DNA from 2 places in the Paraburkholderia sp. HD33-4 genome. Region 2 is predicted to be linked to the other one. Evidence: riboswitches for the same ligand, from Rfam matches in the RefSeq annotation. Region 2 holds a riboswitch; the other holds the start of a gene.
The links. Region 2 has a riboswitch for thiamine pyrophosphate ahead of thiC (phosphomethylpyrimidine synthase ThiC). Riboswitches for the same ligand answer to the same signal wherever they lie in the genome.

Region 1 (7,704 bases), 2.8 Mb from region 2:
TGCGCACTCTCGCGCTCGGCCATCGGGCCCGCGAGATAGGCTTGCCGGCCCGCCTCGACGCCCAGCGCGAACGCGCGCGCCATCGCGTCGGGGTGCGTCGCCTGCGACACCGCCGTGTTCAGCAGCACGCCGTCGAAGCCCCACTCCATCACCTGGGCCGCATGCGACGGCACGCCGAGCCCGGCATCGACGATCAGCGGCACGTCCGGCAGCCGCTCGCGCAAGACGCGCAGGCCGTACGGATTGATCACACCCTTGCCGGTGCCGATCGGCGCGCCCCACGGCATCAGCGCCTCGCAGCCGGCATCGAGCAGACGACGGCCGATCACCAGATCTTCGGTGCAGTACGGCAGCACCTTGAAGCCGTCCTTGACGAGCCGTGCGGCCGCCTCGATCAGGCCGACCGGGTCGGGTTGCAGCGTGTAATCGTCGCCGATCAGTTCGAGCTTGATCCACTCGGTCTCGAAGATTTCGCGCGCCATGTGCGCGGTCGTCACTGCTTCACCGACGGTGAGGCAGCCCGCCGTGTTCGGCAGGAGCGGCACGCCGTGGCGCTTGAGCAGATCGAAGAAGCCGGCTTCGGCGTTGCCCTCGTTCATCTGCCGGCGCAGCGCGACGGTCACCATGCCGGGACGCGCGGCGTCGATCGAATCGGACAGCGATTGCAGCGACGGGTAGCGCGACGTGCCGAGCAGCACGCGGCTTGCGAAAGTTTGACCGTATAGGGTCAGCGCGTCGGCGCTCTCGTGAGAAGTCATTTGCATCATCCTGGTTTGCCGTCGCGGCGTGGATCCGACCGCGCTGGGGCAATGGGTTTTCGGCGACGGTTGTTGCGTTCGGTAAGCGACGGGCTGGCGCGAGCGCGCTCAGCCACCCGCAACCGGCTGCACGACGTCGAGCCGGTCGCCCGTTTGCAACGCGCGCGCCGCATGCTGCGTACGCGCGACGAAATCGCCATTGAGCGCGACCGCGAACGGTGGACGCGCGCCAAAGGCGGCGAGCGCATCGGCGACGGTCGCGCCCTCGGGCAGCGATAACGGCTTCTGATTGATTTGAATGTTCATGGTGTTCGAATACGGTTCAATCGATGGCGAAAGCGGCATCGCGCGCGGCACGTTGGCCGCTACGCTCAGGCCAGCTCTCGCGCGAAATGCTGCTGGAACAGCTCGCTCCAGCGTGCGTCGCGCCGCCAGCCGGCGAATGCGTCGGCATCACCGACGCGGCCGTCGAGCAGCGCGCTCGCGAAGCGCACGGCTTCATCGGCGACTTCGGGCGCGATCATATAGCCGTGCCGGTACAGGCCGTTCACGCGCAGCGTGCGCGCGCCGTCCCACAGCAGCGCGGGACGGTGATCGGGCAAGGTCGGCCGGCACTGCGAATTCAGCTCGAGGATGCGCGCCTCGCCGAAGCCCGGATGCACCGAAAACGCAGCGCTCAGCAACTCGAGCGCCGAGCGCACGCTGACGGGCGACATGTCCTCGCCCTCCACCTCGGTCGCACCGATCACGTAGAGGCCGTTCTGCTTCGGCGCGATATACAGCGGGTAGCGCGGATGCAGCAGCCGCACCGGGCGCGTCAGTTGCAGATGAGGCGCATGCACGCGCGCAACTTCGCCGCGGATGCCGCGCAGCGTCGGCAGCACCGGCTTCGCGCCGAGCCCGCGGCAATCGATCGTGATTCCGGCGTCGGGCAGCGACGCTTCGTCGATCGATGTGTTCCAGTGCGTGTCGACGCCGCGCTCGGCAAGGCCCGCCGCGAGCGCGGACAGCACCTGACGGTTGTCGAGTTGCCCTTCGCGCGGCAGCAGCCAGCCCTGGTTGAAGCGACCGGCCAATGCGGGTTCGGTGGCGCCGAGTTGCGCGCCCGAAAGCGCGATGAAGCCGCCGTCGAGCAACTCGGCTGGCGCGTTCGCACGCACGCGGCGCTCGAACAACGGCGCCTCGGTGCGATCCGCGTGATGCCAGACGACGAGCGTGCCGTTGCGCTGGAAAAACACCGGCTCCGGCAGTTCGGCGAGCACGCGCGGCCAGCTTTCGAGCGAACTCGCGCCGAGCCGCGTGATCAGCAGTTCGGCGCTCGCGGCTTCAGCCAGCGGCGCGAGCATCGCCGCGGCGACCCATGCGGCAGCCTTCGAACCGGCGGCATCGCCGCGCTCGTAGAGCGCCACGCGATGCCCGTCGCCCGCCAGGCGCCACGCGACCAGCCGGCCGCACAAACCGCCGCCGAGCACGGCGAAATCAGGTCGAGCGGAACGGTTCATCGCACACGCTCCGTTTGAATGCGGCGAGCAAAACCGGGGCGGCACGGCGCGCCCGAGGCGGCGTGACGAAGAGAAAAATACATGTCTGAAGAATAGGCGGTCATCGAGTCCTTTCCGTACGGCCAAAAACGCACGTACCCAGGACGAAACCGGCGGGTGAAGCCGGCCGGTCACGACGTGCGCATGTGAGTTGCGCTCGCCGCCCGGCGGGGAATGGAAGACGGTTGCTTCCGGAAACTTCCCGCGCCGGTATTACCCGGATCGGGTGCAAAGGGTCTCTCTCAGCCTCGCCGCCCCGGCATGAAAGTCATGCCGCTTGTGGGCGAAGCACCCCTGTTTCGTCGCAGGTCATTAGACCATAAAAGGCGCGGCGCCCGCAAACCAGCGGTCCGTCGTCGTTGCCGCGATTTTGATCTGGCACCGTCTGTCGAGATGCCGCTGCGAAGCGACCCTACGCTCTGGCACAATGCCGTGACAGGTGCCGCAAAAACGCGGCGCGCGCGGCGCTCGAGGCCGCATGCGTGGCGGCGACACCCCAGCGGACGCCGGCCCCGAAAATTAATTTTCGCTTAAGGGCGTCACGCCAGAATCGGGCGCCCGTCCGGACTCGCGTTCATCGATCGCGATGGCGCGATGCCCGGCCAGATATCGCAGACCCGCCGCAGCGGCGCCCCCGCAAAAGGGCCGGCTGTTCGGGATCGCCCGACATGGGTCAACCAGATCGGACCCGTACGCCGGAATGGCACTTCGGGTCAGCACTTCATCAGGACGCTCATGACATCACATACTTCTGCCAGCCCCGCGCTGCCACCCGACGACAAGGTCTCCGCCTGGAGCCTGATCAAGCCTTACTGGGTTTCCGAGGAACGAGGCACCGCGTGGGGGCTGCTCGTCGCGATCATCGTGATGAACCTGCTCGTCGTCTGGATCAACGTGCGCCTGAACCGCTGGAGCGCGGACTTCTACAACGCGCTGCAAGCGAAGAACGTCCACGACTTCCCGCACCTGCTGATGATATTCACCGGGCTCGCGTTCGGTTTCATCATCCTCGCCGTGTATGGACGCTATCTCCGCCAGATGCTCGGCTTCCGCTGGCGCCAGTGGCTGACCACCCGCTACCTGAACGAGTGGCTCGACGACAGCGCGTTCTACCGCATCGAGCGCGACCGCCTCGCCGACAACCCCGACCAGCGGATCAGCGACGACCTGCAGTCGTTCGCGACCACGACGCTTTCGCTGACGCTCGATCTGCTGTCGACCGTCGTCACGCTCGTGTCGTTCATCACGATCCTGTGGTCGCTCGCGGGCGCGCTGAGCATTTCGCTCGGCGGCATGCCGCTGCATATCCCGGGCTATATGGTGTGGGCCGCCGCGTTGTATGCGGTGGTCGGCTCGCTCGTTACGCAGAAGGTCGGCCATCCGCTCGTGTCGATCAACTATCAGGCGCAGAAAGTCGAGGCGGATTTCCGTTTCGGTCTGATCCGGCTGCGTGAGAACGCCGAGCAGATCGCGTTCTACAACGGCATGGAAACCGAGAAGACGAACGCGCGCACGCTGTTCGGCCGCATCCGCGACAACTGGTGGCAGGTGATGAAGTACACGAAGCGCCTGACCTTCGTGCTGAGCTTTTACGGCCAGATCGCGATCATTTTCCCGATCGTCGTCGCCGCGCCGCGCTATTTCGCGGGCGCGTTCACGTTCGGTGTGCTGATGCAGATCTCGAGCGCGTTCGGCACCGTCAGCGATTCGTTCTCGTGGTTCATCAACAGTTATACGAGCCTCGTCGAATGGCGCGCGACCGTGAACCGGTTGCGCGAATTCAAGCGTGTCGTGCATTCGCCGCGCCTGAAGGAATCGGTGTCGCCGGCCACGGAACACGGCGGCATCAACCTGCATTTCGTCGACAGCAACACGCTGACCACCGACAGCCTCAAGCTCGCGCTGCCGAATGGCAACCCGCTGTCGCGCATTCGCGATATCGCGATCCTGCCGGGCTCGCGCTGGTTGGTGCGCGGTCCTTCGGGCGCGGGCAAGAGCACGCTGATGCGCGCGCTCGCAGGTCTGTGGCCGTTCGGCGACGGCTCGATCGACGCACCGGTCAACGCGCGCATGATGTTCATCCCGCAGGTCAGCTACATGCCGATCGGCACGCTGAAGGCGGCGCTCGCGTACCCGTCGGCGGCGAACACCTATAGCGACGACGAATGCCACGACGCGCTCGTTACCTGCCATCTGTCGGAATACGCGGACCGGCTGCAGGAAACCGCGCACTGGACCCGTGTGCTGTCGCCTGGCGAGCAGCAACGCTTCGCAGCCGCACGCGTGCTGCTGCACAAGCCCGACTACCTGTTCCTCGACGAAGCGACCAGCGCGCTCGACGCGGAAAACGAGGCGCGGCTCTATCGGTTGTTCACGGAGCGGCTGCCGAAGGCGGCAATCGTCAGCGTCGCGCATCGCGAATCGCTTGCGGCGTTCCATGACGAAACGCTCGACGTCGAGCGTTCGGCCGAAGCGGTAGCGGCGTGAGCGACGCGAGCGGCGCTCACATCGGCGAAGCGCACGGCGCCGCCCCTCGCGTGGTGCTGATCACCGGCGCCGGTTCCGGCATCGGCGCGGCGCTGGCGCGGCGCCTCGCGGCGCCGCATACGTCGTTGATGCTGCACGCTCGCGGCGCCGACGACACCTCCCGTCGACGGCTCGTGCAGGTTGCCGCCGACTGCACGGCAAGCGGCGCACGCTGCGCGACCGTGTTCGGCGACCTCGCCGAGCGCGGCGCGGCGGAGCACCTGATCCATCAGACGCTCGCGAGCTTCGGCGCGCTCGATCAGCTGGTCGCGAACGCCGGCCATGCGCAGCGTCAAACGCTAGCCGCACTCGATCCCGATACGTTTAGCGCAGCCTTCGCCGCGATGCCGGCCGCCTTCGCCGCGCTAGTGCGGCGCGCGATGCCCGCGCTCGAAACATCGAAGCGCGGTCGCGTGGTCGCGCTGAGCTCGTTCGTCGCGCATCGCTATCGCGCGGATGCCCCGTTCGCCGCGACAGCAGCCGCCAAAGCGGCACTCGAAGCGCTCGCGAAAACGGCGGCCGCGGAGCTCGCGCCACTCGGCGTGACCGTCAATTGCGTGGCGCCGGGCTACACGCGCAAGGATCGCGGCCCAAGCGCCGACAACGCGGCGGTATGGGCGCACGCGGCCGAAGCGACGCCGCTCGGCCACGTCGCCGAGCCGGACGACGTCGCAGCGCTGATTGCATTCCTGCTGTCCGACGCGGCACGCCACATCACCGGCCAGGTGATTCACATCGACGGCGGCTTGACGCTCGGTTAAGCCTCGCCTGCGCGCCGGGGACGAGCCGGCGCAACATCCGGAAAGACACGAGAAGAGTTCGAAAGCACTTGCGAAGCGGGCAAGCTGTTCCGCGCTTTGAAAATGCCCGTGGGCAGCGACGATAGTCGTACCGGCCGCGCCATGCGTCGGCCTTCGTTGATGTCAGACACGCCTTTCATCGCAACCGCTCTTCGGACTCCTCGCCCATGTCATTCGCCCGCCGTGTTTCACCTTTGCTCCCGTCCTTGCTCTCAAGCATCGCGCTCGCCTGCGGCGCGGCGCTGCTGCTCACGAACGCCGCCGAAGCCGCGCAAACGGCCGAGCCGAACCAGCCCGCCGATGTTTGCGCGGCGCTCACGCACATCGTCGATGCGAGCGATTTCCGGCAACTGCCGAACGAGACCGCAGCACAGCTGCCGGGCGTCTCCGCTACTGACGATTGCCGCGCCAGCCCACACGCGTACGACTGCCATTGGCGCGCGCACTGGCAAGCCGACGGCGTCATCAACGATCCGCTCGAAGAACTCGGCGCGGATATCGCCGCCTGCTTTCCGCGCGTCGTGCACGACGTCAATACGCCGGTGCGCCAGCATTTCGTCGTAACCACCGACGCGCGCCGCGTGAACGTCACCGCGAGCGTGCAAGGTCCGAACGAACTACGACTGCGCGTGACGCGCTGAGCGCGCGGCCGTCGTTGCTTGTGACTGATCGCATGCTCTTGCGACCGCTATCGGGCGCTGCCTCATGACCTCGTCGCCGATCGTGCGCGCGCCAGCGGCATCCAGGCACTCGCGCACATGTCTGATTGCTTCGGTGATATCCCGGCGTCGTTGCGCGCGAGCTGCCCTCGCCGCCTGCGCCGCGACGCTGACGCTCGCGCTCGACGGCTGCGCGTGGACGCTGATCCAGGCAGCCGACGCGACCGGCTCGGTGATCCAGGCCGGCTACGCGATCGCGTCGAACTACTCGTCGCCGACCTTCGTCAACGGCCGTCCCGCGGATGTGCAGCACGTCTGCATCGAAGTGAATCCGACGGTGTCGGTCGGCGATTTCGTGCCGGCGCTGCAGCTCGCGCTCGAGCGGCGCGGCATTCGTTCGGACGTCTACAATCCGGGCACCTCGCCGGCCGGCTGCGAGGCGCGGCTCGTCTACAACGCCGCGATCGACTACGGTCGTCGCACGTTCAGCGACGAATCGATCCAGTACCTGTCGATCATCGATCTGACGTTGATCCAGAGCGGCCGCATTCTCGTCACCGCGCGCTATCAGACCGGCGGCCTGAACACCGATCGCTTCTCGTCGGCCTCGGTGAAGCTCGGCGGTCTGATCGAGCGGATGGTCGTCGATCGAACCGACTTTGCGCGGCAAGCGCAGCAACAGCAGACCCTGCAAACCTCGCAGGCCTTCCCGCCAACCCACTGAGTCCCAGCGGCTTTGTTCTTGCTTGCAGCGCCTTACAGGGGAAAGGATTGGAAAGCGGTATGCGCTTTGCGCGGCCCGTGCGCATCACTAAGATGACCTGAATGAACCAGACCATCCTGATCGTCGATGACGATCCCGTCGTACGCGAACTCGTCAGCGAATATCTGCACGGGCGCGGCTTCAACGTCGCCACGCTCGAAAATGGCTTGGCGTTGCAGCGCAGATTACAGCAGGAACGTCCCGCGCTCGTCGTGCTCGACATCATGATGCCGGAGCTCGACGGCATCAGCGCGCTGCGCGCCTTGCGGGTCGCCGGCGACGACATTCCCGTGATCCTGCTGACCGCGCGCGCCGATCCGATCGATCGCGTGATCGGCCTCGAACTCGGTGCCGACGACTATCTCGGCAAGCCTTTTGAACCGAGCGAGCTCGTCGCGCGGATTCGCACGGTGCTGCGGCGTCGCGGCTCGATCGCGCCGGGTGCGCCCGAGCAGCGCGCGCCCTATCATTTCGGCCGCTTCGAAGTGAACTTCCCCGCTCGCGAACTGCGCCGCGACGGCGAACGCATCACGCTGCGTTCGAGCGAATTCGCGATGCTGAAGGTCTTCGTCACGCACGCGATGACGGTGCTCACACGCGCGCAGCTGCTCGAAAAACTGCACGGCAATAGCGAAGCGCATCGCAATCGCAGCCTCG
Region 2 (7,704 bases):
AGAACGACAAGCCGACGCTGATCAGAATCACGACCGTCGCGATCACCGTCGAGCGCGTGACCGGCTCGCCGAGCAATAGCGCTCCCAGCACGACCGCGACCACCGGATTCACGTACATGCAGCTGCTCGCGATGATCGGGCTCGTATGGCGGATCAGAAAACCGTACGCGACATACGCGGCCATCGAGCCGATCAGCATCAGATACAGAAACGCGACGACCGGCAGAAAATGCAGCTCGAGCATCCGCTCGCCCGAGGCCAACGCGACCAGCGTCGACATCGCGCCGCCGAGGCAGATCTGTAGCGAGGTCGACAGAAACAGGTCCGACGGCAGCTTCAGCACCCCCGCCAGATGCGCGCCGCCGGCCCAGAACAGCGCGGCGCACAGGATCGCGAGGCTACCGCCCGCCGAGCCCGGCGTGCTGTCGCCGTGACTCAGAATCACGATGCCGGCGAACCCGAGCCCGACCGCGAACCATTCGCCGCGGCCGATCTTGCGCCCGGCGATGGCCGCGATCACGGTCGCGAACAGCGGCACGGTCGCGACCATCACGGCCGCGGTGCCGGTGCCGACCGTGCGCATGCCGTACGCGAGCATGCCGCTCGACAGACCCACCAGCATCGTGCCGACGAGGCCCGCGTTGCGGATTTCGGCGAGGCTCGGCCAGATCGGCTTACGTCGCGCGGCGAGCACGAATAGACCAATGCCGGCGAACAGGTTGCGCAAGCCTGACATCAGCAGCGGCGGAAACGAGCCGAGCGCGACGTGCACGCCGAGATACGTCGAGCCCCACACCAGATAAACGACGGCCAGCGCGAGCGCTATCTGCCCGTTGCGCGACTGCGGCAGACGCAGCGGCCAGCCACGCGGAGAAAAAGCGGAAGAGCGTTGCAGCGACATGCGTTCAGCCCGCCGTCGCCACTCGACCCGCGCGCTGCGCTCGATGCCCGCGAGGTGCCGAGCCTGCGTCGATGCTTTTCGGGCGGGATGGCGGGCACCGCATCGGCGATGCGGTCTGGGGGGCGAGGCTGGCGGACATGTCGGCGGAACGGTAAGACGATGGGCGGCGCAGAAAGCGCCAGAAACGGCTGTGGCGGCGGAATCGGTCAAAACGACACGATGCCGGAAGGCCGCTATGCGCGGCGGCTACGCTGGTGAAAGCCGCCGCGCGCACCGCATTATGCAGTAAGCGCCGAGTGCGCCGCGCGACAGAATCGTAACTTTTCGGCGTTCCTGCAACAGAAAAGCCGGGGACGCATCCCCGGCTTGCATTCGACCCGGAATCCCGCCGATGCGCCGCCGCGCATCGGCAGGATCGCTAAGCACCGTGGCCGTTGACTCAGTTGCCCATCGCGCCCGACGCCTCGTGCTTCATGCCCATCGCATCGCCGCCCTTTTTCGTCGAATCGTGTTTCATCGCGTCCTTTTTCATGCCGTCCTTCGACATGCTGTCTTTGGACATCGAATCTTTCGACATCGCGTCCTTCGACATCGCATCGTTGCCCATCGCGCCGCTCGCCTGCGCGAACGCCGTGCCTGCGCCCGCCAGCATCAGCAACGCGATCGTGGTGATTGCAATCTTCTTCATTGGATGACTCCGTTGGTGGTGAATCAATCGAAACCGGCTCGAGCCGGCGTGCTTCCGAAGCCGCTGCCGCAAGCGAGCGTGCGCCCGCATGCGTCAGGAGCCTCCGAACCAGTTGTAGCCCTGGTCGACCCAATAGCCGCCGGGATACGTGTTGGTGACGAATATCTCGACGATGTGCTTCGGATTCTTGTAGCCGAGCTTGGTCGGCATGCGCAGCTTCATCGGATAGCCGTATTTCGCGGGCAGCCGCTCGCCGTCGTAGGAAAACGTCAGCAGCGTTTGCGGATGCAAGGCGGTCGGCATGTCGATGCTTTCGTAGTAGTCGTCCGCGCATTTGAAGCCGACGTACTTCGCCGTCGTATCCGCGCCGACACGCCGCAAGAAATCGGCGAACGGCGTGCCGCCCCAGCGGCCGATCGCGCTCCAGCCTTCGACGCAGATATGCCGTGTGATCTGCTCGGCGTGCGGCAGCGCATACAGCTCGGGCAGCGTCCACACGCGCTGGCCGGTCACGAGGCCGCTCAGTTTCAGCTGGTAATCGGAGCCGTCGACGTGCGGCACGTCGTCGATGCCGTAGTACGCGTTGAACGGAAACGGCCGCGTGATCTGCGCTTCGGTGTAGGTCGGCGCGAGCTGCTTCGGATCGAACAGCGCGGCCTGCGCGCGATCGTTCAGCCGGGATACGGCGCTCAGGAAATGGTTCACTGAAGCGTCGTCGGTCAGCGAGCAGCCGGTCAGCATCGACAGGCCGCCGAGCGTCAATAGCTGCTTGCCGAACAGGCGCCGCGACGGCATCGCCAGTTCGCGCTTCGCATCGATCAGGATCGATGCGCGGTCGAGCGTGTGGCTAACGCGCGGCGCGGATTGGTCCGCTGGTTTGTCTGTCGGCTTGTTCATGATTCGGTATCCGTAAGGAATTCGCGTGGCGCCTGGTTGCGCGAGAGCTTGAGCATCAGCGTGGGCAGTTGCGCATCAACGTCCGCGCAGCATCGCGAGCAGCGAGCGCGGCACGAGTGCGACCATCGCCAGATGCACGGCCAGAAACGCGGCCAGTAGCGACATCGCGCTGAAGTGCACGACGCGCGCGTTGTCGTAGCCGCCCATCAGTTCGCGCAGCAGCGGAAACTGCACCGACTTCCAGATCGCGAGCCCCGACAGCACGAGCACGATCAGATCGGCGATCGCGAACAGGTAGGCGAATTTCTGCACCGCGTTGTAGACGCGCAGATCATCGTGCGACAGCTTCCCGCGCAACGCGGCGATGAAATCGCGCAACACCGCGCGCGGCGTCAACGGCAGGAACTTGCGCACGAAACGCCCGCTCGCGAGATTCAGCGCGATATACACGAGGCCGTTGAACACCAGCAGCCACATCGCCGCGAAGTGCCATTGCAGCGCGCCGCCGAGCCAGCCGCCCAGCGTGATCGCGGTCGGAAAGCTGAACGCCGGAAAGATCGGCGACGCGTCGTAGATGCGCCAGCCCGACAGCATCATCACGATCGCGGCGAGCGCGTTCAGCCAATGCGTGATGCGCAGCCACAGCGGATGAATCACGCCGCGCTTCGGTGCGGCGGGCGCGGCGGGCGCGTTGGGGCGCAAGGTATGGGGTGTGGCCATGGGGCTCTCCTCGAACGACGGTAGAGAATGCGGCGCGCGCGATGCCGGTCAACGGCACGCGGGAAGATCGGTCGCTTGCAGCACGTCGCCGCTCGCGTCGCTTTCGACGAACGCGACCACGCCGAAGCGCTCGGCGGCGGCGCCCGGATCGGCTTTCGCATCGCCCGTCGCATCGCGGACGTCGACCTCCTGATGAATCCGCGCGTGACCGGCGACGAGTGGCACGGGCCCGAACCACGCGCGCACGACGCGCTCGTGATGCAGCGTCGCGCCGCGGTTCTCGCCCGCGCCGACCTGCGACGTCAGCGCGTTTTCATAGACCGCGAGATAGGCGCTCAACGGACCCGTGGCGGCTGCCGCACTGCTGAACTGCGCATCGACATCGAACGCGCCAGGGGTATGCGGGCTCAGCGCGAGCGCGACGCTCGCCTGCGCGGGTTCGGCGACGAGCTCGTCGATGCGGCGCTCGAAACTGTCGCGTTGCGACCAGTCGCGCAGCTCGCGGCCCGCGACGAACACTTCCGGCGTATAGATCGTGTGCGCGCCCCCGAGACGCGTCAGAGTCTGCTGACGTTCGGTGAAGCGATGCTGGGAAAAGCGGTCGGTCCAACCGAGGCTGTTCCAGTAGTCGACGTGCAGCGCGAGCGGCACGATGCCGTGCGCGGCGCCGTCGCTTTTCCATTGACCGAGCCAGCGGTCGGCGGGCGGGCAGCTGTCGCACCCCTCGCTGCTGTACAGCTCGACGAGCGCGACCCGGTGCGCGGGGCTGTGCGTGGCGCACGAGGGCCCGGCCGCGTCGGCCGCGGCAATGCCAGAGCCGCTCAGCAGAAGAAGCGCGAGGCCGGCGGCGGCTGGCGAAAAAAACGTAAAGCGCTGAAGTATCGAGCGATTGTGCGCGGTCGACATGACGTGCTCCGATCGTAATCTGCACGTTTGTCGACCCGCGCGGCCGGTTATGACAAGCCTGTTTTAATTTTTTTTCCGGCGTGGGGTGAACCAGTCCAGGCTCGCCCGCGATTTAGTCGTAACTGACCACCACCGTCACGCGCGTGTCCCTATCGGTACGCTTCGCGTCCAGCGACAGCACGCCGCCCGTGCGATCGACGACGTAGTGGCCGTCACGGGCCCGCGTGACGCGCCCGGTCCCATCGACGAAGCGCGCCGCCACCAGATCGGGCGACTGCGTGCCGCCGTTCACTTCGAGCGCGACATCGGCCCCGCCGACGACGCCCGGCGGCGCGCTGAACGTCACCGTGCGCGAGAAGCGCTGAGCCGCCCCGCTCGCGCTATCGACAGCGACGCCAGTGGGCGCCATCGCCGTGCTGATCTGCATCGGCGGCGCGACGATCATCCCTACGAACCGGATCACCCCGCCCGTCACCGCCGGCGCCGCCGGCGCCGCCAGCGGCGCGGCGAGCAATGCCGCCACCGCGACCGTGCGACCGAAGGTTCGCCACCGCCTTGTTTCCGCTTTCATGTGCACCTCTTAGTCGATCGGCGCGAGTCGCCCCGCGCCACTCACGCGCCACTCACGCGCCATCCCGCGCAGCGCTTCGCTGGAGTGCGGCCTTCGCTGCACTTTCTTTAACGGCAATCTTCCGACTGGCTTGAACGTAAGGCGGATCAGGTCGTCTTCATCTGGCATCGCACAAAAGCGGCTTATCGGCGCGGCGCGACGTCGCCAGCGAAGGTGCGCGACGCAGCGTGCTACCATGAAACTTTGTCTCGCTGCTGCCGCGCGGCCTCAAGTTCTGTCGCGCGACACCTTCCGTTCGGTCTGCTGCCAACCTCTGGTCGTTTTGCCCGTGACTTCTTTGCGTCGTCCGACTTTCCGTGCTCTCGCCCGTTTGCGCCTGTGGCGCGCAAGCGGCGGCGCGCGTGCGAGTGTCGCGCGGCAAAGCGCCGGGGAGACGTCCCGAACGCTCCCGCTTCACGCCGCCCGGCGCCCTCGCTGACGCAGCCCGCCATACCTGGGCCGCGTCGCCGGGCTCCGGGCTTTCCCATTCGTTCATCCGCCGGCCACCCCGCTTGGGTCGTCGCACGCGGCCTTCCTGCAACGTTTATCCGGAGTCCTTGATGATGAAGAAGATCAACACCTGCTATCTGACCGAACTCGACGTGACCCGCCTCGAGAAACACGCGGCCACCGACGCGAAGCTGCAGCACATGCTCGACGACGTGCTCGAACGCGCGGTGATCGTCGACTCGCACGACGTCCCCGCCGACGTCGTCACGATGAACTCGCAAGCGACGCTGATCGACACAGCGAACGGCGAGCAGATGACGTGGACCGTCGTCTATCCGCCTAACGCCGATTTCGCGCACGGGCGCCTGAACGTGTTCTCGCCGGCCGGCCTCGCGCTACTCGGCGCGCGCCGCGGCGAGAGCATCCGCTTCACGCCACCGAGCGGCGATCACAAAGTGCTGAAGCTCGACAAAATCCTGTATCAGCCCGAAGCCGCCGACGATTTTTTGCTGTAAGCCGGCTGTTCCCTGGCTGTAAGTTGCCCTGTCTGATGCGATCTCGAATCAAGCATAGGAGATGTCTGGTTTCATCTGGACCAATTTTCTGAGTCGTTCGGACAGGTTGCCAAACCGCGGGCGGGCGGTGTATCGTGTGCGCTGCTAACGCGGGGGTCCTGCGTAGCGCGGAGCTGGAGGTCCGCGTTGCGTGGGTGAGAAATACCCTTTGAACCTGATCTGGATAATGCCAGCGCAGGGAAGCGTACGGAATTCGCACCCAGCCTCAACCGCCTCACTTCTCCGCGATTTCCGACCACTTCCATCTCGGTCTCCTGCTTAGCCGCCCCACTTTGTACGGAGACTTACATGAACGCCAATCCGAAGTTTATTTCCGCCGAAGCCCACGTGGACGAGGCGGCCGTCGCGCCGTTGCCGAATTCGCGCAAGGTCTACGTGACCGGCTCGCGCGCCGATATCCGCGTGCCGATGCGCGAAATCTCGCAGGCCGACACGCCCGACAGCTTCGGCGGCGAAAAGAATCCGCCGATCTACGTGTACGACACGTCGGGCCCCTACTCCGACCCGGACGCGAAGATCGACATCCGCGCGGGTCTGCCTGCGCTGCGCGAGGCGTGGATCGAAGAGCGCGGCGACACCGAGCCGCTGACCGGTCTGTCGAGCAGCTTCAGCCGCGAGCGCGCCGCCGATCCCGCCACCGCGCAGCTGCGCTTTCCGGGCCTGCATCGCACGCCGCGCCGCGCGGTCGCCGGCAAGAACGTCTCGCAGATGCACTATGCAAAGCAAGGCATCATCACGCCGGAAATGGAATACATCGCGATTCGCGAAAACCAGCGTCGCGCCGAGTATCTGGAAACGCTGAAGGCGAGCGGCCCGAACGGCACGAAGCTCGCCGCGATGATGGGCCGCCAGCATCCCGGCCAGGCATTCGGCGCGAGCGCGTTCGGTCCGAACGGCCTGACCGAAATCACCGCTGAGTTCGTGCGCGAGGAAATCGCGCGCGGCCGCGCGATCATCCCGAACAACATCAATCACCCGGAAAGCGAGCCGATGATCATCGGCCGCAACTTCCTCGTGAAGGTCAATGCGAACATCGGCAACTCGGCGGTGACCTCGTCGATCGGCGAGGAAGTCGACAAGATGACGTGGGCGATCCGCTGGGGCGGCGACACGGTGATGGATCTGTCGACCGGCAAGCACATTCATGAAACCCGCGAATGGATCATCCGCAACAGCCCGGTGCCGATCGGCACGGTGCCGATCTATCAGGCGCTCGAAAAGGTCAACGGCAAGGCCGAAGACCTGACGTGGGAAATCTTCCGCGACACGCTGATCGAGCAGGCTGAACAGGGCGTCGACTACTTCACGATCCACGCGGGCGTGCGTCTGCAATACGTGCCGCTCACGGCGAACCGGATGACCGGCATCGTGTCGCGCGGCGGCTCGATCATGGCGAAGTGGTGCCTCGCGCATCATAAGGAAAGCTTCCTGTACGAGCATTTCGAAGAGATCTGCGAAATCATGAAGGCCTACGACGTGGCCTTCTCGCTCGGCGACGGCCTGCGTCCCGGCTCGATCTACGACGCCAACGACGAAGCGCAACTGGGCGAGCTGAAGACGCTCGGCGAGCTCACGCAAATCGCGTGGAAGCACGACGTGCAGGTGATGATCGAAGGTCCGGGCCACGTGCCGATGCAACTGATCAAGGAGAACATGGACCTGCAGCTCGACTGGTGCGACGAAGCGCCGTTCTACACGCTCGGGCCGCTGACCACCGACATCGCGCCGGGCTACGATCACATCACGTCGGGCATCGGCGCGGCGATGATCGGCTGGTTCGGCACCGCGATGCTGTGCTACGTGACGCCGAAGGAACACCTCGGCCTGCCGAACAAGGACGACGTGAAGACCGGCATCATCACGTACAAGCTCGCCGCGCATGCGGCGGACCTCGCGAAGGGTCATCCGGGCGCGCAGGTACGCGACAACGCGCTGTCGAAGGCACGCTTCGAATTCC

Region 1: it holds a riboswitch for thiamine pyrophosphate, as region 2 does, so the genes downstream of both, L0U84_RS18065 (FAD-dependent oxidoreductase) here and thiC (phosphomethylpyrimidine synthase ThiC) in region 2, are expected to answer to the same signal.

The regions. Positions count from the first base shown of each region.
Region 1 is NZ_JAJEJS010000001.1:4,043,141-4,050,844, forward strand. It holds gene L0U84_RS18055 (thiazole synthase) at 1-758, opposite strand, end outside; gene thiS (sulfur carrier protein ThiS) at 867-1,064, opposite strand; gene L0U84_RS18065 (FAD-dependent oxidoreductase) at 1,130-2,260, opposite strand; TPP riboswitch at 2,482-2,605, opposite strand; gene L0U84_RS18070 (ABC transporter ATP-binding protein/permease) at 3,035-4,786, shown strand; gene L0U84_RS18075 (SDR family NAD(P)-dependent oxidoreductase) at 4,783-5,586, shown strand; gene L0U84_RS18080 (hypothetical protein) at 5,793-6,266, shown strand; gene L0U84_RS18085 (hypothetical protein) at 6,331-7,008, shown strand; gene L0U84_RS18090 (response regulator) at 7,110-7,704, shown strand, end outside.
Region 2 is NZ_JAJEJS010000001.1:1,216,357-1,224,060, reverse strand. It holds gene L0U84_RS05445 (EamA family transporter) at 1-901, opposite strand, end outside; gene L0U84_RS05440 (pentapeptide MXKDX repeat protein) at 1,341-1,589, opposite strand; gene L0U84_RS05435 (molybdopterin-dependent oxidoreductase) at 1,683-2,486, opposite strand; gene L0U84_RS05430 (cytochrome b/b6 domain-containing protein) at 2,562-3,206, opposite strand; gene L0U84_RS05425 (DUF1223 domain-containing protein) at 3,255-4,112, opposite strand; gene L0U84_RS05420 (hypothetical protein) at 4,225-4,683, opposite strand; gene L0U84_RS05415 (GreA/GreB family elongation factor) at 5,286-5,687, shown strand; TPP riboswitch at 5,829-5,946, shown strand; gene thiC (phosphomethylpyrimidine synthase ThiC) at 6,036-7,704, shown strand, end outside.